Regions from separate parts of the Mesorhizobium sp. WSM4817 genome, predicted to be linked through region 3. Evidence: riboswitches for the same ligand, from Rfam matches in the RefSeq annotation. Region 3 holds a riboswitch; each other region holds the start of a gene.
The links. A riboswitch is a leader RNA that binds a small molecule or an ion and turns the genes downstream of it on or off. The one in region 3 is predicted to bind cobalamin.
Positions count from the first base shown of each region.

Region 1 (4,890 bases), on a different contig from region 3:
TCCGAGTCATAGCGCGGCATCGAGGTATGGATCATCTCGACCGCGCAGCAGGCAAGACCGAAAGTCATGAACATCAGCGAGCCGCTGCGCGCCCAGGTGATCAGCGCCTCGGTCGAGGTGACGAGAAAGCCCTTGTCGGCAAGCTCGTTGTTGATCTCGAGGAAGAAGGGATCATTCGCCCCCACCGGCTTTCCGGTGCTGGGGTCGAGAATGCCTTTTGGCTTCGGCGCGACGAGCGTGCCGGAATTGTCGCTCAATCCCATTCCAGCGCTCCTTTCTTCCATTCATAGGCAAAGCCGATGGTCAGCACCGCCAGAAACACCATCATCGACCAGAAGCCGAGCATGCCGATCTGGCCGAAAGACACTGCCCACGGAAACAGGAAGGCCACTTCCAGATCGAAGATGATGAACAGGATCGACACCAGGTAGAAGCGGATGTCGAACTTCATGCGGGCATCGTCAAACGAGTTGAAGCCGCATTCATAGGCGGAAAGCTTTTCCGGATCGGGATTGCGGTAGGCCACCAGGAAGGGTGCTGCAAGCAGCGCCAGGCCGACGACCAGCGCCACGCCGATGAACAGGACGATGGGCAGGTACGAACTCAACAATGCGTTCATGCTGCAGCTTTCCGTTGGCGGCCAATCCACTCTGATTACAGCACCGGACCCACTTGCGGAAGCGTGACAGTTTAACCACTGAACCGTTTTAGGGGGCTCTATGCTGCAACGCGGCGAGGGTTAGCGCAGGGCTTTCGGTGAAGCAAGTCAAACCTTGTTCAAAACGCGGTGCTCGACGGCATATCCGGAAAAACTGGTCCGATCCGCTCCTGTTTGAGTTTCCTTCACTGTTTACTCCACTTTTCTCTCCTGACATGGATGCCGCCAAAACCCTGCTAGCATGGCGCGGAATCATCGCTCCCACCTTTGGTCGAACGCCGACAGAGTGCCGTCTGCATGAAGCAAAAAATCTCGCTCGCCATGGCCCGGCGCATCGCGCTTGCCGCACAGGGGTTTGCCGATCCTCGCCCTAACGGCACGCCGGATCGCCGCCATCTGGCCCGTGTGCTTGGCCGGACCGGTCTGCTGCAGATCGATTCCGTCAGCGCGGTGGTGCGTGCCCATTATATGCCGCTCTATTCGCGGCTTGGCCCCTACCCGCTCGCCCTGCTCGACAACGCCGCCGTGACGCGCAAGCGCAAAGTCTTCGAATATTGGGCGCACGAAGCCTCCTTTCTGCCGGTCGAGACCTATCCGCTGATGCGCTGGCGCATGGAACGGGCCGAACGTGGCGAGGAAATGTATAACGGGCTGGCCAAGTGGGGCCGCGAGCGCGCCGCCTACATTGAAGACATTTATCGCGAGGTCGTCGAACGCGGCCCGATCGCCGCTTCCGCCCTGGAAGGCCAGAAAGGCTCCGGCGGCTGGTGGGGCTGGAGCGACGCCAAGCACGCTTTCGAATGGCTGTTCTGGGCCGGCCGCATCACCACGGCGTCACGTCGTGGCTTCGAGCGGCTTTATGATCTGCCGCAGCGCGTGCTGCCGCCGGAAATACTTGCCCTGCCGGTGCCCTCGCCTGAGGATGCGCACCGCGAATTGCTGCGCATCTCCGCCCGCGCCCACGGCGTCGCGACAGCAGGCGACCTGCGCGACTATTTTCGCCTCTCTCCCGCTGACATCAAAGGCCGCATCGAGGAACTGGTCGACGCCGGCGACCTCTTGCCGGTGACCGTCGAAGGCTGGAGCAAGCCAGCCTATCTTCACAGGGATGCCCGTTTTCCGCGCAAGATCGAGGCGCGCGCCTTGCTCGCTCCGTTCGATCCGGTTGTCTTCGAGCGAGCACGTACGGAAAGACTGTTCGAGTTCCGCTATCGCATCGAGATCTACACCCCTGCCGAAAAGCGCCAATACGGCTATTATGTGCTGCCGTTCCTGCTCGGCGAAAGGATCGTGGCGCGCATCGACCTTAAGGCCGACCGCCCGGCCGGCGTGCTGCGCGTCCATGCCGCCTATGCCGAACCCGGCGCGCCGCCGCAAACCGCCGCCGAACTTTTTGAGGAATTGAAGCTGATGCAGGGCTGGCTCGGGCTCGAATGCATCGAGGTGACGCCTGCGGGGGATCTGGGTTCGGCTCTCGCCGACATTGCGGCGTCGTAGACGTGCGTTGACACGACTGCCTCCACAAGCCTAAATCCGGTTCAGACGGTCTCCTCTCGGCAAAGGGAGGAGCCAAGAGGGAATGCGGTGCGAAATCCGATTTCAAATCCGCGGCTGTCCCCGCAACTGTAAGCGACGAGCCAAGGCCGATAACCACTGGGAAAATCCCGGGAAGGCGGCACCAAGGCGATGACCCGCGAGCCAGGAGACCTGCCGTCTAGGACATAAAAATCCGATCGCCTGGCGGGTTTTCCGGGCAAGGAGCCTGATTTGGAACGCGACAGCAGTTTTTCGGCTGAGACAGCGGGCGTATTGTCCGGCGATGATGATGCTCTGGCCGACGTCACCGTGATCGTCTGCGCCTCCTGCCGTGACGAGACCGGCTCCGACGGCCATCCTCGCGCCGGCGAATTGTTGGCCGAAGACACGCGCCGCGCCGCCTCTGGCGAAAACATCCGTATCCGCAGCGTCGAATGCCTCGGCAACTGCAAGCGCCGCCTCAGCGCCGCTATCCTGCGCGACGGCTGCTGGAGCTATGTCTTCGGCGACCTGACCGCGACCAGCGGCGCCGATCTCATCACCGGCGCAAAACTCTTCGCCACCTCGACCGACGGCCTCATCCCATGGCGCGGCCGCCCCGATTGCCTGAAGCGCGGCCTCGTTGCCCGCATCCCTCCCCTCGACCTTTTGAAGGACCAGATATGACCACTTCCGTCTCGCGCGTGCCCTGCACCGTCGTCACCGGCTTCCTTGGCGCCGGCAAGACGACGCTGATCCGCCATCTGCTCGAAAACGCTGGCGGCAAGCGGCTGGCCATCATAGTCAACGAGTTCGGCGACATCGGCATCGATGGCGAGATTCTTAAGGGATGCGGCATCGACACCTGCCCTGAGGAAAACATCGTCGAGCTGGCCAATGGCTGCATCTGCTGCACCGTCGCCGACGATTTCGTCCCGGCGCTCGACCAGATCCTGTCGCTGACGCCCAGGGTCGACCATATCCTGATCGAAACCTCCGGGCTGGCGCTGCCCAAGCCGCTGGTCCAGGCCTTCCAGTGGCCGACGGTGAAGAGCCGGGTGACGGTCGACGGCGTCATTGCCGTGGTCGACGGACCGGCGCTGGCCGAAGGCCGCGTTGCCAACGACATGGACGCCCTGCAGGCGCAGCGCGCGCAGGACGAGACGCTCGACCACGACGATCCGGTCGAGGAGGTGTTCGAGGACCAGCTCGCCTGCGCCGACCTGATCATATTGTCGAAGAGCGACCTGATGGACGCCGCCGGCTCGGCCCGCGCCAATGCCGTCATCGGCAAGCACGCCGCCCGCGCGGTGAAGATCGTGCCGGCCTCGCAGGGCAAGGTCGATCCCTCCGTGCTGCTCGGCCTCGGCCTTGCCGTCGAGGACGACATCGAGAACCGCAAGACCCACCACGATGACGAGCTCGATCACGAGCATGACGATTTCGACTCGTTCGTCATCGACATTCCGTCGATCGCCAATCCCGAAGAGCTGGCTTTGCGTGTCGCCACGGCGGCGGAAGAAGAAAACGTGCTGCGCGTAAAAGGCTTCGTCGAGGTCGGCGGCAAGCCGATGCGGCTGTTGCTGCAGGCAGTCGGGCCGCGCGTCAACCACTATTACGACCGCGCCTGGACCGCCGCCGACGATCGCCGCTCCCGCCTCGTCGTCATCGGCCTGAAAGGGCTGAACCGCCCGGCCATCGAGCGTATCCTCGCCGGCTGACCTCAGGCACGAGCCGCGATGCACATCCTCACCACCACATCCGCCTCGCTCGACGATCTTGCCGAGCCTGTCGATCTCAGGCAGACGCCTGCGGATGTCGTGGCGCTGTCCTTCACCGACAGCGATCTGGCCGGGCTGGCGGCGGCGTGGCAGGCGGACGCGGATCGCCTGCCGTCGATGCGGTTGGCCGCCTTGGGCGATCTGCGCCATCCGATGTCTGTCGATCTGTGGATCGACAGCGTCGCCCGGCACGCCAGGGTTGTTCTGGTTCGCATCCTCGGCGGTTACGACTGGTGGCGCTACGGCTGCGATCAGCTCGCCTCGACCGCCCGCGCGCACGGCATAAAACTGGCGCTGCTGCCCGGCGAATGCCGCGACGAGGATTTGCGTCTGATCGAAGGCTCGACGCTGCCGCGCCAGGAGCTCGACGGCCTGCTCGGCTATTTTCGCGAAGGCGGCCCGGAGAATATGACGGCGCTGGTGCAGAGGCTGGCAAGTCTCGCCGGATCAGACGTGGCGGTCGCGGAGCCGGTTGTCGTGCCGAAGGCGGGATTTTATGAGCCGGGATTGGGGGTCGTAGAAAGACCGGACTTTTCAAATGCCGGCGTTCCTTCGCGCCCCCCTCTGTCCTGCCGGACATCTCCCCCACTTGGGGGGAGATTAGCCGTCACTGACCGCATCGCGAATTCTGTAACGTCTAACGTTGACAACAGCGTCGATGACGGGGCGATCTCCCCCCTTGGGGGGGAGATGTCCGGCAGGACAGAGGGGGGCGCGAAGGAACGCGGCCTTGCAGCCATAGAATCCGCCCCCATCATCCCCATTCTCTTCTACCGCTCGATGCTGCTCGCCGCCGACGTCGCGCCGATCGACGCATTGTTTGAAGCGCTGCGGCAGCGCGGCATGGCCCCCGTGCCGATCTTCGTCTCCAGCCTCAAGGACCCGGCCTCGCTCGCCTTTGTCGAAACCGCGCTTGCCACGCTGAAGCCGGCCGCC
Region 1 is NZ_JBVVQQ010000005.1:49,095-53,984, forward strand. It holds gene AC0L2K_RS08980 (NuoB/complex I 20 kDa subunit family protein) at 1-263, opposite strand, end outside; gene AC0L2K_RS08985 (NADH-quinone oxidoreductase subunit A) at 254-619, opposite strand; gene AC0L2K_RS08990 (winged helix-turn-helix domain-containing protein) at 956-2,155, shown strand; cobalamin riboswitch at 2,185-2,387, shown strand; gene AC0L2K_RS08995 (DUF1636 family protein) at 2,426-2,860, shown strand; gene cobW (cobalamin biosynthesis protein CobW) at 2,857-3,894, shown strand; gene AC0L2K_RS09005 (cobaltochelatase subunit CobN) at 3,913-4,890, shown strand, end outside.
Region 1: linked by a shared signal. The riboswitch ahead of AC0L2K_RS08995 (DUF1636 family protein) and the one ahead of AC0L2K_RS11530 (aromatic ring-hydroxylating oxygenase subunit alpha) in region 3 are both predicted to bind cobalamin.

Region 2 (4,890 bases), on a different contig from region 3:
CTTTCTCGACCGCAGGCTCAACCGCGATACTGATTCCGACGCCCTGCGTCGCCGGCGCGGTGTTCATGCGCTGCTGATCATCGTGCTGGTGCCGGCCACCATCGCTTTCGCTGTGGAAACCATGCTTGCGGGCATTCCAGCCGGATTGATCCTCACCGCGCTCCTGGCGACATCGCTGCTGTCGCAGAAGAGCCTGGCCGAGCATGTCGAGGCGGTGGCCGACGGGCTCGACAATGGCGGACTCGACATCGGTCGTGTTGCCGTCTCGCAGATCGTCGGCCGCGATCCGGAAAAGCTCGACAGAGCCGGTGTCTGCCGCGCGGCGATCGAAAGCCTGGCTGAGAATTTTTCCGACGGCGTCGTCGCGCCGGTCTTCTGGATCGGCGTCGGCGGGCTGGCCGGCGGCGTCGCCTACAAGGCCGCCAATACCGCCGATTCGATGATCGGCCACCGCACGCCGCGCCACGAGGCCTTCGGCAGGGCGGCGGCGCGGTTCGACGATCTGATCAACCTGCCGGCGTCGCGGCTGACCGCGCTGCTCATCGTGCTGGCCGCCTTCCTCGTCAAAGACGCCGATGCCGGCAACGCCTGGCGCACCGTGCGGCGCGACGCGAAAAAGCACCGCTCGCCCAATGCCGGCTGGCCTGAAGCAGCGATGGCCGGCGCGCTCGGCCTGGCGCTGGCCGGGCCGCGCTCCTACGACGGCGTCATGGTCGACGACGCGTTCATGGGCGAAGGCGGCCGCCGCGATGTCGAGAGCGTGGACATCAGACGAGCGCTAAGACTCTATCAGGTTGCCGACTTTCTGCTGATGGGACTGTTCGGCTTGCTGTCGGTGATCGTCATTATTGCGTGATGTCCAGACCCGCGCCGGTAGCGGCCTTCCCTTCTCCCCTTGTGGGAGAAGGTGGCCGCGAAGCGGCCGGATGAGGGGTGTTCCAGCTTGGTACCGACGGCGCTCCGTCCAGCACCCCTCAACCGTCTTGGCGCTACGCGCCAATCCACCTTCTCCCACAAGGGAAGAAGGAAGAAGAGGCGAACGAAACCTCAAAACTCTATGCCTTGCTGCGCTTTCACGCCGGCGGAAAAGTGATGCTTCGTAACTCCCATCTCGGTGACCAGATCGGCCGCCTCGACCAGCGCCGGCTTGGCGTTGCGGCCGGTGACGACGATATGCAGGTTTTCGCGCCGGCCCTTCAGCGCCGCCACCACCGTGTCGAGATCGAGATAGTCGTAGCGCAGCGCGATGTTCAACTCGTCGAGCACCAGAAGGCTGATCGATGGATCGGCCATCAGCTCGAGCACCTTGGCCCAGGCAGCCTCGGCGGCGGCGATGTCGCGCTTCAAATCCTGCGTTTCCCAGGTAAAACCCTCGCCCATCGTGTGCCAGACGACCCGGTCGCCGAAAGCGGCAAAGGCGTCCTTCTCGCCGGTATGCCATTTGCCCTTGATGAACTGGACGACGCCGACGCGCCTGCCGTAGCCGAGCATCCTCAGCGCCAGCCCGAAGGCGGCAGTGGTCTTGCCCTTGCCGGGCCCGGTGTTGACGATCAGCAGTCCCTTCTCGACCGTCTTGGCCGCGACCTCGGCGTCCTGCACCGCCTTGCGCTTGGCCATCTTGGCCCGGTGGCGTTGCTCGTCCCTGTCATCGATATCGGTCATATCACTTCACCTTGAGCGGCAGTCCCGCCACCATCAGCAGCACCGTGCCGGCGACGGCGGCGACCTGCTGGTTGAGCCGGCCGGCGGCATCGCGAAACCGGCGGGCAAGCGCATTGTCAGGCACGATGCCCTGGCCGACCTCGTTGGAAACCACGAACCACGGGCCGCGCGGCCGCGACAGCACATCCGCCAGCCCTCGGCATTCGGCCTCAATGTCGCGTTCGGCCAGCATATGGTTGGACAGCCACAGCGTCAGGCAGTCGATCAGGACAGGCCGGCCGTCAGGCAGCGCCCCGATCGCGCCGACGAGATCGAGCGGCGCATCGATCGTCGTCCAGCCGTCGCAACGCCGCGCCCGGTGCAGCGCGATGCGTTCGTGCATCTCGTCGTCATAGGCTTGCGCCGTGGCGATGTAGGTCCACGGCGCTGGACAGGCCGTCACCAGGCTTTCGGCATGCGCGCTCTTTCCCGAGCGTGCACCGCCGACGACCAGGGTCAGCTTGCTGCCTGGAGCAGCGCGATCAGGCAAGGCTATCGCGCAGGCCGGTTGCGGCGCCGGTCAAGCGGCCGCGCACCAAGCCGACGACAGCGCCGAGCACCAGCCAGAACACCAGATTGGTCAGCGTCACCGCCACCACGAACTGGTGGTGCAGGCCTTCCGGGATGGGCGATTCGAAACTGTCGGGCTGCGGCGCGCCGACAATATGCGGCGCCACGATCAACGCCACGGCAAGAATGGCCAGCGGCAGCGATTTGCGAAAGGCGAGCAGCCCGAGACCGGCCGCGGTCGCCACTACGGTTGCCGTCCACCAGATCTGGCGCTGGGCGAAATCGGCCGCCGGCATCGCCGGCAGTTCGGGCGGCAGGCCAAGGTTCGGGGCCAGCGTGAACACGGCAAAGCCGGCAAGGCCCCAGAACATACCCTGACGCCACTTGCCGATGCCGCCGGCGAACTCCGAAGCGGCGACCAGGATCAGCGCAAAGCCGATGCCGGTGACGACGTTGGCAACGACGTTGAAGGCGAAGCGCTCGAAGCCATCGGCCGGCGCCCAGCCTTCCTCTTCCGGGGTGGCTGCTTCAGCCGGAACGGCGCTGCTCATGGCATTGCTGCCTGCTGCGGCCGGCGCCAGACCATGGTCATGCGTGTGACCACCGCCGGCCTGTTCGTAGACTTCTGCCTTTAGAATGAGTGGCACCGTGGCGTAGGCCTGCATGCAGGCGAGAACGACGCCGGCCACAAGCCCTGCGATCGCCGCGATGAACACGACGTTGCGAAACAGTGTCATGGTGACAGCCCCTCGTCAGTGGCAGGGAAAGCCCATCGAATGGCGATAGTCGTGAGCGGCATTGTGGACCGCATCGATATGCGAGAAGCCGACAAAACCCATGACGAAAACGCCGAGAAATGCAGCAAGCGCCAACTGCACGAAGCGCGACTGCGAGGAGACGGAAGCGCCGAGCGAGACGGAAGCGGTATTCATGTCTTGTCCTTTCGCCCTCCACCCGAGGGCATAGAAGTCAGTTCTCCTGTCGCCGGCAGGTCTCCTGGCTCGCGGATCAGCGCCCTTCCCCACCTTCCCGAAGAAGCTCTTCCCGAAGAAAATCTTCAGTGGCATATGGAGAGGACTACCGCACACAGTTGCGGGGGCAGCCACGGCATTGGGCGATTTTGCCCTTACCGCATTCCCTCTTTGGTTCCAAAACGGAACCGACGACGGCTGCGACTATAGGCAGAATCGCCGCGCCCGGCAAACCAAATTCCGCCAGCTAGCAGCGCGAACGCGCCGTCAAGGTAATCGTTTCTCGTGGGCTCTTCCTTCTCCCCTTGTGGGAGAAGGTGGCCTCGGGAAGCGAGGTCGGATTAGGGGTGTTCCAGCTTGGCACCAACAGCGCTCCGGCCAGCACCCCTTCAACCGTCTTGGCGCTGCGCGCCAATCCACCTTCTCCCACAAGAAGGGGAGAAGGAAGAAGGGCGGCGCCTGTCTTCTTTTGTCCGGGGCAACCATGATAGTCGTCTTGCAGCACTGAATCAGAATTGCGAGACCATGACCATTCCTACGCCGGCCGTTCAGGACCGATCCAGGCGCATCATCGCTATCGACGTCGCCCGCGGCATCGCTTTGCTTGCCATGGCGAGCTACCATTTCACCTGGGATCTCGAATTCTTCGGCTACACCGATCCCGGCCTGACTGCCTTTGGCTGGTGGAAATTCTACGCGCGCTGCATCGCGTCGACCTTCCTGTTCCTGGTCGGCGTCAGCCTGTTCCTCGCCCATGGCAAGCAAATCCGCTGGAACGGCTTCTGGAAACGCTTCGCCATGGTCGGCGGGGCGGCGCTCGCCATATCGGCCGCCACTAGGCTTGCCACACCCGACAGTTTCATCTTCTTCGGCATCCTGCACGAGATCGCGCTCGCCAGCCTGCTCGGCCTGGCGTTTCTGCGGCTGCCGGCGCTGGTGACGCTGGTTGTCGCAGCTTTCGTCATCACCGCGCCGCTCTACCTCAGGTCCGAGATCTTCGATCATCCGGCCCTGTGGTGGGTCGGCCTGTCGGCAACCAACCCGCGCTCCAACGATTATGTCCCGCTGTTTCCATGGTTTGGCGCTGTGCTTGTCGGCATCGCAGCGGCAAAACTTGCCTTCGCCTCCGGCGTGCTGACGCGGCTGGCGGGCCTGGCGCCCGGCCGCTGGACTAATCCGCTGGTTTTTATCGGCCGGCACAGCCTCGCCTTCTATCTGATCCACCAGCCGGTGCTGATCGGCTCGCTCTGGCTGTTTTCGCAAGTCATGCCGGCAGCCGTCGAAACCAGGCCGGTCACTTTCCTCAAAGAGTGCCAGGCATCGTGCGAGCAATCGCGCGACACGGAGTTCTGCAGCAGCTATTGTGTCTGCATGCTCGATACGCTCGAGGGCGAGGCCACGCTGGATCGGCTCTACCGCAACGACCAGGCTGCGGAATGGAAGGCGCATCTCGGCGATCTCGCCGGCGCCTGCACTGCCAAGGCCAACGGCACTTTGATGGAGGGAGGAGCACAATGACCGACCATCAGCAGAAACCGGGCCAACAGAAACCGGGACAGCAGAAACCGGGGTTTATACCGTGGCCGCCGCTGATCTATGTCGCGGCCATCGCCGTCAGCATCGCGCTTGGCTTGCTTTATCCGCTGCCATGGATCGGCGGCCTTTTGGGCGACATCCTGTTCGCGGCCGGCTGGGTGGCATTGTTCGG
Region 2 is NZ_JBVVQQ010000005.1:11,603-16,492, forward strand. It holds gene cbiB (adenosylcobinamide-phosphate synthase CbiB) at 1-856, shown strand, start outside; gene cobO (cob(I)yrinic acid a,c-diamide adenosyltransferase) at 1,048-1,662, opposite strand; gene cobU (bifunctional adenosylcobinamide kinase/adenosylcobinamide-phosphate guanylyltransferase) at 1,664-2,161, opposite strand; gene AC0L2K_RS08815 (CbtA family protein) at 2,184-2,948, opposite strand; gene AC0L2K_RS08820 (CbtB domain-containing protein) at 2,964-3,143, opposite strand; cobalamin riboswitch at 3,181-3,390, opposite strand; gene AC0L2K_RS08825 (heparan-alpha-glucosaminide N-acetyltransferase) at 3,708-4,700, shown strand; gene AC0L2K_RS08830 (methyltransferase family protein) at 4,697-4,890, shown strand, end outside.
Region 2: linked by a shared signal. The riboswitch ahead of AC0L2K_RS08820 (CbtB domain-containing protein) and the one ahead of AC0L2K_RS11530 (aromatic ring-hydroxylating oxygenase subunit alpha) in region 3 are both predicted to bind cobalamin.

Region 3 (4,890 bases):
CCTCTGCTGGCCCACCTTTTGCCGGCCCACCCTCTGCCGGCGAACCGAACGGGGCCGGAATTTCCTCCACCGCCGGGGCCGCAAAGCTCTCCTGATGATAGTTGGCCATGTCGAAGCCGGCCGCCTCCAGCATCTGCCGCACGGCGCGCATGAACGGGTCGGGGCCGCAGCAGAAAATTTCGCGCTCGCGAAAATCGGGCGCCAGCAGCGGCAGCCGTATCGCGTCGATCCGGCCCATATGGCCGAACCAGCCCTCACGGCTGGACCGCTCCTCGATCATGAAGCCGAGCGTCAGGCCCGGCATGCGGCTGCCGAGCAGCTCGAGCTCCTTGCGGAAGATGATCTCCTCGGGCTTTCGCGCGCAGTTGACGAAGCCGACATCTGTCCATGGCGCGCAGTCGTTCAGCCAGCGCAGCATCGACATCATCGGCGTCACGCCTGAGCCGGCCGAAATGAACAGATACTTGGCCGCTGGATGGCTGTGCAGCGAAAAGTCGCCCGCCGGCCCATAGGCCTTCACGTGAACGCCGGGCTTCAAATTGTCGAACATCCAGCGGGTGCCGAGGCTGCCGGCCTGCGCTTTCACCGTCACCGCGATCGAGAACGGCCTCGACGGCGAGGACGACAGCGTATAGGTCCGCATCATCAGGCCCTCGGTGGTCGGCAGTTCCAGCGTCACGAACTGCCCCGGTCTGTAGCGGAACCAGGTCTGGTTGTCAGAGCGGAAGGTGAAGGTCTTCACGTCAGGCGCCTCGTCGCTGACGCCGATGACTTCCAGCACCTGGAGCCTGTCGTTCCAGGGCGCCATCTCGTCGAGATGGCGGTAGAGGCCAAGGTCCGTCATCGCATTCATCCCCTTGACCTCGCTCAGGCGACGCTGCGCAGCGCCGGCCGCCCGGCCTCGGCAAGGCGCGGCCCGATGAAGGAGGCGTACCATTCGACGAACTGGATGACGCCGCCCTCATGCAGTTCCGAATAGGGGCCGGGCTCATAGGCCGGCGACAGGATGCCGAAGGCGTTTTCCTCGACAATGCGACGGTCCTGGTCGTTGGTCTCGGTCCAGACATGGGTGAGTTCGGCGAGGTCGTAATCGACGCCTTCGACCGCGTCCTTGTGGACAAGCCATTTGGTGGTGACGGCCGTTTCCGTGACACTGATCGGCAGCACGCGGAAGGTGACGGCATGATCGCCGAGGATATGGTTCCAACTCGTCGGATAGTGATAGAGCAGCAGCGAGCCGATACGGTCGGTCGAAACGCTGTCGGAAAGTTTCTTCTTCACCGCGCGTCTTCCCGTCATCGTGTAGCTGACGGCGTCGCGCAGCAGCGGCGCGCGGGTGGCGCGATACTGCCCGGCCGGATCGATGCGGAACTTGCTCGGCAAGCCCGCCGCCTCGCATTTCGCCCAGTGCGCGAGCATCTCTGGATCGCTGTCGGCGCCCTGCACGCCGGTCACGGTCGGCGCTTCCGGGAATGTCTTGCAGAGTTCCGGATGGTTGCCGGCGCAATGGTAGCACTCGCGGTTGTTCTCCCAGACGAGCTTCCAGTTGCCCTTCTCGACGATGGTCGATTCGAAGGCGATTTTTGCCTCGCGCAGCCGGTGCGGCAGGAGGTAAGGCTCGATCATGGCGCGCATCGGCGCGAAGTCGGCCGGCTCGTTGGCCAGGCAGATGAAGATGTAGCCGCCAACGCTTTCGCAAGCCACCGGCTTCAGGCTGAACTGGCTTTTGTCGAAGCCGTCTGCCATCTGGCGAGCAAACAACAGCCGGCCGTCCAGCTCGTAGGTCCACTGGTGATAGGGGCAGACCAGCTTCGCCGCAGTGCCCTTGTCGGCATTGCAGACACGGCTGCCGCGATGCCGGCAGGAATTGTGGAAGGCATTGATCTTGCCTTGCTGGTCGCGGACCAGCACGACCGGATAGTCGCCGATCTGGGCGGTGATATAGCTGCCAGCTTTCGGCAACTCGCAATCGTGGCCGATGAACAGCCAGTCGCGATACCAGATCAGCTCCATGTCGAGCTTGAAGAAATCTGGATCGGTGTAGAAGGGCTGCTCGAGCGAATAGCCTTGCCTGCGGCCGTGCAAGAGCCTCAGCATGTCGTTGCGCGCGTCCATGTCCTGTCCTCGTGTAAGGACTGAACTGGTGGTGATGGAGGGAGGACCGTTTGCACGCCGGCGACAGGGCCGGACGTCCATCATCCACCTCTTGACCGCCCACCGCGATCAGTCGAGTCTGAAAATCTCGGGCTGGTTTCCGGGCTCTGGAGTGTCCTTGCGGACTCGTCGCGACACCTTCCCAGGCTTGTGGCCCAGTGGTCTCCCGTTGCGACTTGAACTCCACCACCGTTGCGGGGGCAGCGCCGGGTTCTGACCGGCTTCCCAATTCTCCGCTTCGTCGTCACCAAGCGGCACCTGAGATGGCGTGATCTAATCATGCCGGCCGGCTGACTGCCGGCATGAAAGCGACATCGTATCCATGCGGCGCGACACCACCGGCGAAACCTGCAGGTTTATATCTGCAGGGCTGAAACCCGCTTTGTCGGCGGCCATTGTCGGCTGCCGTGACATCGAATCCGACCGCGGCGGAGACCAGGAAGGTTAACAGTTTACAAAAGTGACTATTAGTCGCTCCTAAAATCGAACCGAACGGTTCGTTTCTGTTGACAATGCGTGCAGCACGCAGTGAACGCAGATCCGCCAATCCGTCAAATCGTCGAACGGCAAATTTGGCATAAAATATTGAAAACGAACCATAAAACCATAGTGGCAGATGCCTCTGGTACAATTTCAAGGTGTAGATTCTTGGTCCACACAGAACAACTTCGTGATTGGAATCCGCCGAATGGCCTTCCCACATCGGGGCTATCCGAACGCCGCGCGCATCCTCCCAAGACACGCCGCTAGACGGACTGAAGACCAAGATACTGGAGTACTAAAATGAAAAAGATCGCTCTTGCTGCCGTCGCCGCTCTGGCCATCACCGGCAGCGCCTTTGCCGGCAGCGACCATTATGGGTCCAACGCCGCCAACCAGCCGGCCGTCGCGGTCGACAGCTCGTATACGGCCTCTGTCCAGACGCCGGCTCACGCTGAAAAGCAGCCCGTTGGCCAGGGCGCCGACCGCAACCTTTTCGGCAACAATTAACAGCTGGTCCCAAACAGCAAAGTGGCGGTCCGCCGCTCGGGATCTGAGGAACTCAGGAGTATTTGAAATGAAGAAGCTCATTCTTGCCACCGCCGCCATTGTGGCCATCTCCGGCAGCGCTTTTGCCGGCAGCGACAACTTTGGATCGAACGGCGCCAACCAGCCGGCCGCTGCGGTCGACAGCAACTCGTACACGGCTTCGATTCGGAATTCGGCTTCGGCGCAGAATCCGGTTCCGGCTGACGAGAAACCCGTCAACGGCAGCGACCGTAACCTGTTCGGCAACAACTAACAGTTCGTTCCAACAGCGGCGGCGGCATTTGCCCGCCGGGCTGGCGGAACCAAGAAAATCCAGGAGTTTTGAAAATGAAGAAGATCGTTCTTACCGCCGCCGCGCTTTTGATTGCTGCGGGCGGCGCTTTTGCCGGTAGCGACAACTTTGGCAGAACCGACATCAACAAGCAGGCGACCATCAACGTCGACAACACGCAGACTTCTTCGGTACGCAATACCGGCTCGCCGGTCTACAAGCTGCTCAACTCGTCGGGCGACGTACAGAAGTCCGCCCCGCAGGGCAGCGACCGGAACCTGTTCGGCCGCTAGCGCATCGGCCCGAAAATCGGTTCCGATTTTCGGAAAGCACGATGCGCAGGGTTAAAGTGTTGGAGCGTACCTTTGTGCGTCCACTTGGACGCACGTCGCTCTAACAGCGACCGGAACGCACAAGAGTGGCGGCTTTGCCCGCCGCTCTCGTTTTTGGGTCACCAAACATCCATCAGTTCGGCTGCTGCTCTCAGGCTGCCTTTGCTTCCGCTTTGTGGAGCGTGAATGAATGTCCGTCGGCATCGAAAATATGCAGGTCGCCGGCATCGGCATTCAACCGCAGCGCAGCGCCGCGCTTGACCCCGACATTGCCTGGCAGCTTGGTGACCAGCGGCAGGTCGGCGCGGCCGATGTCGACATAGACGAGCTGGACCTCGCCGAGTTGCTCGACATAATCCACCGTTCCCTCGAAAAGATAATCCGCACCGGTGGCGATCGTCAGATCTTCCGGCCGCACGCCGAAGCTCACCGAAGCGCCCTTCACCGACGCCGGCGTGGCGATCGGCACCGTCGCCTTGCGCCCGCCGACATGACTGACGATGGTCGGGTCGCCTGATTTGTCGATCGTCGCCGGCAGGATGTTCATGGCCGGCGAGCCGATGAACTGGGCGACGAACAGATTGCCGGGTCTCTTGTAGAGCTCCATCGGCGTGCCGACCTGCTCGATATGGCCCTCCTTGAGCACCACGATGCGGTCGGCCAGCGTCATCGCCTCGACCTGGTCGTGGGTGACGTAGATCATCGTTGTAGCAGGCATCGATTCCTTGAGCTTGGCGATCTCGATGCGGGTGGCGACGCGCAGCGCCGCGTCGAGGTTCGACAGCGGCTCGTCGAACAGGAAGACCTTGGGGTTGCGCACGATGGCGCGGCCGATGGCGACGCGCTGGCGCTGGCCGCCCGACATCGCCTTGGGCAGGCGGTCGAGATATTTGGTCAGCTGCAGGATTTCCGCCGCCTGGCGCACCCGCTTGTCGATCTCGGCCTTGCTCTCCTTGCCGATCTTCATCGAGAACGCCATGTTGTCGTAGACAGTCATGTGCGGATAGAGCGCATAGGACTGGAACACCATGGCGATGCCGCGCTTCGACGGCGGCACGTCGTTCACCACCTCGCCGTCGATCTTGAGCTCGCCGGAGGTGATTT
Region 3 is NZ_JBVVQQ010000006.1:219,225-224,114, forward strand. It holds gene AC0L2K_RS11525 (FAD-binding oxidoreductase) at 1-844, opposite strand, end outside; gene AC0L2K_RS11530 (aromatic ring-hydroxylating oxygenase subunit alpha) at 868-2,115, opposite strand; cobalamin riboswitch at 2,229-2,431, opposite strand; gene AC0L2K_RS11535 (hypothetical protein) at 2,432-2,857, opposite strand; gene AC0L2K_RS11540 (DUF680 domain-containing protein) at 2,938-3,144, shown strand; gene AC0L2K_RS11545 (DUF680 domain-containing protein) at 3,212-3,436, shown strand; gene AC0L2K_RS11550 (DUF680 domain-containing protein) at 3,511-3,747, shown strand; gene AC0L2K_RS11555 (ABC transporter ATP-binding protein) at 3,938-4,890, opposite strand, start outside.

Region 4 (4,890 bases), on a different contig from region 3:
GCCAGAACGGTCGCGGTCGTGGTGCCGTCGCCGGCGATGTCGTTGGTCTTCGAAGCAACTTCGCGGACCATCTGCGCGCCCATGTTCTCGAACTTGTCCTCAAGCTCGATTTCCTTGGCGACGGTGACGCCGTCCTTGGTGATGCGCGGGGCGCCGAACGACTTGTCGATGACCACGTTGCGGCCCTTGGGGCCGAGCGTGACCTTCACTGCGTCGGCGAGGATGTTGACGCCGCGCAGCATGCGCTCACGGGCATCGCGAGAAAATTTTACGTCTTTGGCAGCCATTTTTAGCTCCTGGCAGGGGCTTGAATTGAGCCCTGGGATTTAAGTGATGGTGAGGCCGATATTCAGCCGATGATGCCCATGATGTCGGATTCCTTCATGATCAGAAGGTCTTCGCCATTGAGCTTGACTTCGGTGCCCGACCACTTGCCGAACAGGATGCGATCGCCGGCCTTGACGTCCAGCGGGACGAGCTTGCCGGCTTCGTCGCGGGCGCCGGAACCAACGGCGATGATCTCGCCTTCCTGCGGCTTTTCCTTCGCCGTGTCGGGGATGATGATCCCGCCGGCAGTCTTGGATTCGGATTCAACCCGGCGTACGACCACGCGGTCATGAAGCGGGCGGAACTTCGACTTTGCCATTTTTTATTCCTCGGTGAGAATGGTGAGAATAGTTCCTCCGTCCGGCGGCGCCGGACAAACCTATAAGCCCGGCGGCGCCGGACCTACGCTTAGCACTCACCAATGGCGAGTGCTAACGTGGCGGTGAGATAAGCCGGTGGCTGGCGAGAGTCAAGGCGCTGAGTGAGCTGATCGACAGCCGCAGCCTGCTTCGAACTGATACTTGACTAAGTCAACTAAATGGTTGATCTTGTGCTGGCAGGAGATGCCATGACGATTCATCATCAACCCGGCAGGGAGCGGATCGATGCGGCGCGGGGCTTCAACCGCTTCTACACCCGCCAGATCGGGCTGCTCGATGAAGGGCTGCTGAAAAGCGCCTTCTCGCTGACCGAGGCTCGGGTGCTCTATGAACTGGCGCATCGCGATGGCCTGACCGCCACCGATCTTGCGCGCGATCTCGGTCTCGACCCCGGCTATCTCAGCCGGTTGCTGAAAAAATTCGAGGAGCGTGGTCTGGTCGAGCGCGTGGCGACGCGAGCCGATGCGCGGCGCTCGTCGATTGCGCTGACGCCGGCGGGAAGAGCGGCGTTCGCGCCGCTGAACCAGGGTTCGCACGATCAGGTCGCGGCCCTGCTCGAGCGGCTTTCCGCACCGGAACAGGACAGGCTGGTCAAGGCGATGCAGACGGTGCAGCACCTACTGGGCGAGAGTGCAGAGCCCAAGGTCCTTTACATGCTGCGGTCCTTGCAGGTCGGCGACATCGGCTGGATCATCCATCGCCAGGGCCTGCTCTACGCGCAGGAATATGGCTGGGACGAAACTTATGAGGCGCTGGTCGCCGAAATCCTCGGCGCTTTCGCCAAATCCTACGATCCGAAATGGGAACGCAGCTGGATCGCCGAGCGGGAAGGGGAAGTCGTCGGCTCGGTCTTCGTCGTGCGCCAGTCGGACGCGGTGGCGAAGCTGCGCCTGCTCTACGTCGAACCCTCGGCGCGCGGTCTCGGCATCGGCAGGCGGCTGGTCGAGGAATGCATCCGCTTTGCCCGTGCCAAGGGCTACAAGACGTTGACGCTGTGGACCAACGACGTGCTCACCTCAGCGCGCCGCATCTACGAGGCGGCCGGGTTCAAGCTGGCCAATCAGGAACGCCACCACGCCTTCGGCAAGGATCTGGTCGGCCAGAACTGGAACCTGGAGTTGTAGCGTCTTTCCCTACTCCCCTTGTGGGACAAGGGGAGTAGGCAAGATAAGGCGGAGCGCCTCGACACTAGTCTCCAACACAAGTTGAAAACTGGCCCTTCCTCACCCGACCGGTATCCAGACTTCCAGCCCGCCATTGCCGCTGCGCGGATCGAATTCGGGGCCGTAGCGCTCGAATTCGGGCGCGTCGGCAATCTTGTGCCCGGAGGCCGGCAGCCATTTGTTCCAGATCGTGTTGACCGTGCGGCGGATGGTCGAGATGTGGCCACGATGGGCGAACACGGCGTATTTCTGCATCGGCACGCGTACGCGCGAAAACTCCTTCGGCAGGTCCGAAAAATCGGACACCTCGACGCCGGCGATATAGTCGAAATTGCCTGCATCGTCGCCGTTGACGCAGACGCCATAGGCGACGTCGCCGACCTCGCCTGGAATGTTGCCGATATAGGGGCCGAACCGCTGCCACTGCATCGGGATGCCGGCGCTGGTTTCGCAGCTGTAGCGCTCGCCGAGACCGGCGATGAGGAACGGCCGGCTGGTTTCGAAACGCGGCGGCTCGAGATTGGTGAGGAAGGACTGGTCCATCAGGATCGGCTCCACGAGATCGAGGTTTTTGAGCGAGCCTTGCGCGCGCACCAGTTCCGGCGTGGTGCCGAACTGGTCGCGGAAGGCACGGGTGAAAGCCTCATGCGAGGCATAGCCGGCGTCGAGCGCGACCGAGAGGATGTCCGGTGCGCCGGCGGCGAGCCTGCGCGCCGCCTCGGTCAGGCGGCGAGAACGCAGGTAGCCCATCACCGAACGTCCGGTCGCCGCGCCGAAAGCCCGCGTCACGTGAAAGCGCGACACGCCGCTGCTGTTGGCGACATCGTCGAGCGAGATGGCCTCCGGCAGATGGCTTTCGACGAACCACAGCGCTTTCTCGGTCGGGTTCATATGGCTCCTCGCTGTGGGACTGCGCATTGGCCAGGTCATGGTATCGCTTACTGGTGGAGGCAGTTTGATCGAAATTGCGCACCGCGCAATGCGACGGTGATCGGCAAGCCGAAAGCGTTGGGCGAAGGGGTTGACAGGCGCAGGCGTTGTCTTTTAAGTAGTAACGTTATTACATTACGAGATTCGGTATGCTCGTTCTGACAAGACCATTGCTCGCGGGGCACTCCGGAACCCGGAAATTTATTGCGCTGGGATTGGCGGAAAACTAGGGTGGCTGACTGATGGTCCCCAAGCCGAAAGGCGAGGGGTGAAAAGGGAACACGGTGAGATCTTCGGATCGAGGCCGTGGCTGCCCCCGCAACTGTAAGCGGCGAGCAAAATCCGAAATGCCACTGGCCAAGGCTGGGAAGGCAGGATGGCGCAAGGACCCGCGAGCCAGGAGACCTGCCATCGCACGAGTTGACCGGACGGGGTGTGCCGGGAGGAGACGTGGACATCGGTCTTGTCGGCCGGTCCAGCTTCCTTCCGTCGCCATTTGAGAAAGTGACGGTAAGTTGGATGCCTGCCAGCCTCTTCTTGAAGCGCGTGAACTGAGCGCCACGGCGAATGGCCAGCGCCTGGTCAGTGCGGTCAGCCTTTCCGTCGCGGCGGGAGACCGCCTCGCCATCATCGGTCCCAACGGCGCCGGCAAGACGACGCTGCTGCGCATGCTATGCGGCACGCTGCGTCCGAGCGCGGGAGGTGTCAGATTTTCCGGACGCCGGCTGGAGACATTTCCGGCCGCCGAGCGGGCGCTGCACATGGCGGTCGTCGGCCAGACCGATCAGCCCGATCCGCGGCTTGCCGTGATCGACTACGTCGGACTTGGGCGGGTCCCGCATGCCGGCTGGCGACGCAGGAGCGAGCAACGCGACGTCGTCGCCGAAGCGCTTCGCAGAACTGGCCTGCTGCCGCTGCTCGGCCGCACGATCGGCTCGCTGTCGGGTGGTGAGCGGCAACGCGCCCAGTTGGCGCGCGCCATCGCCCAGGAGCCGAAAATCCTGTTCCTCGATGAACCGACCAATCATCTCGATCCGCGCGCCCGCAGCGAACTTCTCGAACTCGTATCGCAGCTTGGCATGACCGTCGTGGCGGTGCTGCATGATCTGTCGCTGGTCACGCCATTTGCCACCAGGGTCGCGGTGATGAACGAGGCCCGGCTGCAGGCACTCGCCGGTCCGCGCGAGGCGCTGACCAAGCAGTTGATCCGCGAGATTTTCGGCGTCGACGTGCTTCGGCTGCGCCATCCGACCGAAGACCGCGAACTCACGGTGTTCGAAGTCCCGAACCGTGCCTCTTCTGATCTAACCAAGGAGCAACATCCGTGAAACGCCTCGCACTGTCTTTTGCCTCTCTGCTGCTTGCCCAGACCGCCTTCGCTTTCCCGGTAACAGTCGACAGCTGCGGTACGCCGCTGACGTTCGACGCCGCGCCGAAGCGTGCCGTCATCCAGGATATGAACATGGCCGAGATGGCCTTCGCGCTGGGGCTGCAACCGTCGATCGTCGGCCTGACCGGCATCACCGGATGGTACAAGGTCGGTCCGGAATTCAAGGCCAAGCAGGGCGCGATCCCTGAACTTGCGCCGAAATACCCGGCGCTCGAAAACCTGGTCGCGGTCGAGCCCGATTTCTTCTTCGCCGGCTGGTATTACGGTATGAAGCCGGGCGGCGAGGTAACGCCAGATACGCTGGCGCCGCACGGCGTCAAGACGCTGGTGCTGACGGAAAGCTGCGTCCATCTCGACAACAACCGCCCCGCCGCCTCGATGGACCTGCTCTACGGCGACATCGAAAAGCTGGGCAGGATTTTCGGCAAGCAAGCCAAGGCGGAAAAACTCGTTTCAGGCTGGAAAGCGCAACTCGCCGATATCACGGCAAAGGCCGGCGACCGCGAGCGGACGCGGGTGTTTCTCTACGACTCCGGCGAAGACAAACCCTTCACATCAGGCAAGTTCGCGATCCCCAGCGCCATGATCGCCGCTGCCGGCGGCGACAACATCATGGCCGACATGCAGACGAACTGGGGCAACACGGACTGGGAAACGGTCGCTTCCCGCAATCCGCAGTTCCTGATCCTGCTCGACTACC
Region 4 is NZ_JBVVQQ010000019.1:27,493-32,382, reverse strand. It holds gene groL (chaperonin GroEL) at 1-287, opposite strand, end outside; gene groES (co-chaperone GroES) at 350-646, opposite strand; gene AC0L2K_RS23545 (bifunctional helix-turn-helix transcriptional regulator/GNAT family N-acetyltransferase) at 896-1,831, shown strand; gene AC0L2K_RS23540 (AraC family transcriptional regulator) at 1,931-2,761, opposite strand; cobalamin riboswitch at 3,027-3,227, shown strand; gene AC0L2K_RS23535 (ABC transporter ATP-binding protein) at 3,316-4,128, shown strand; gene AC0L2K_RS23530 (ABC transporter substrate-binding protein) at 4,125-4,890, shown strand, end outside.
Region 4: linked by a shared signal. The riboswitch ahead of AC0L2K_RS23535 (ABC transporter ATP-binding protein) and the one ahead of AC0L2K_RS11530 (aromatic ring-hydroxylating oxygenase subunit alpha) in region 3 are both predicted to bind cobalamin.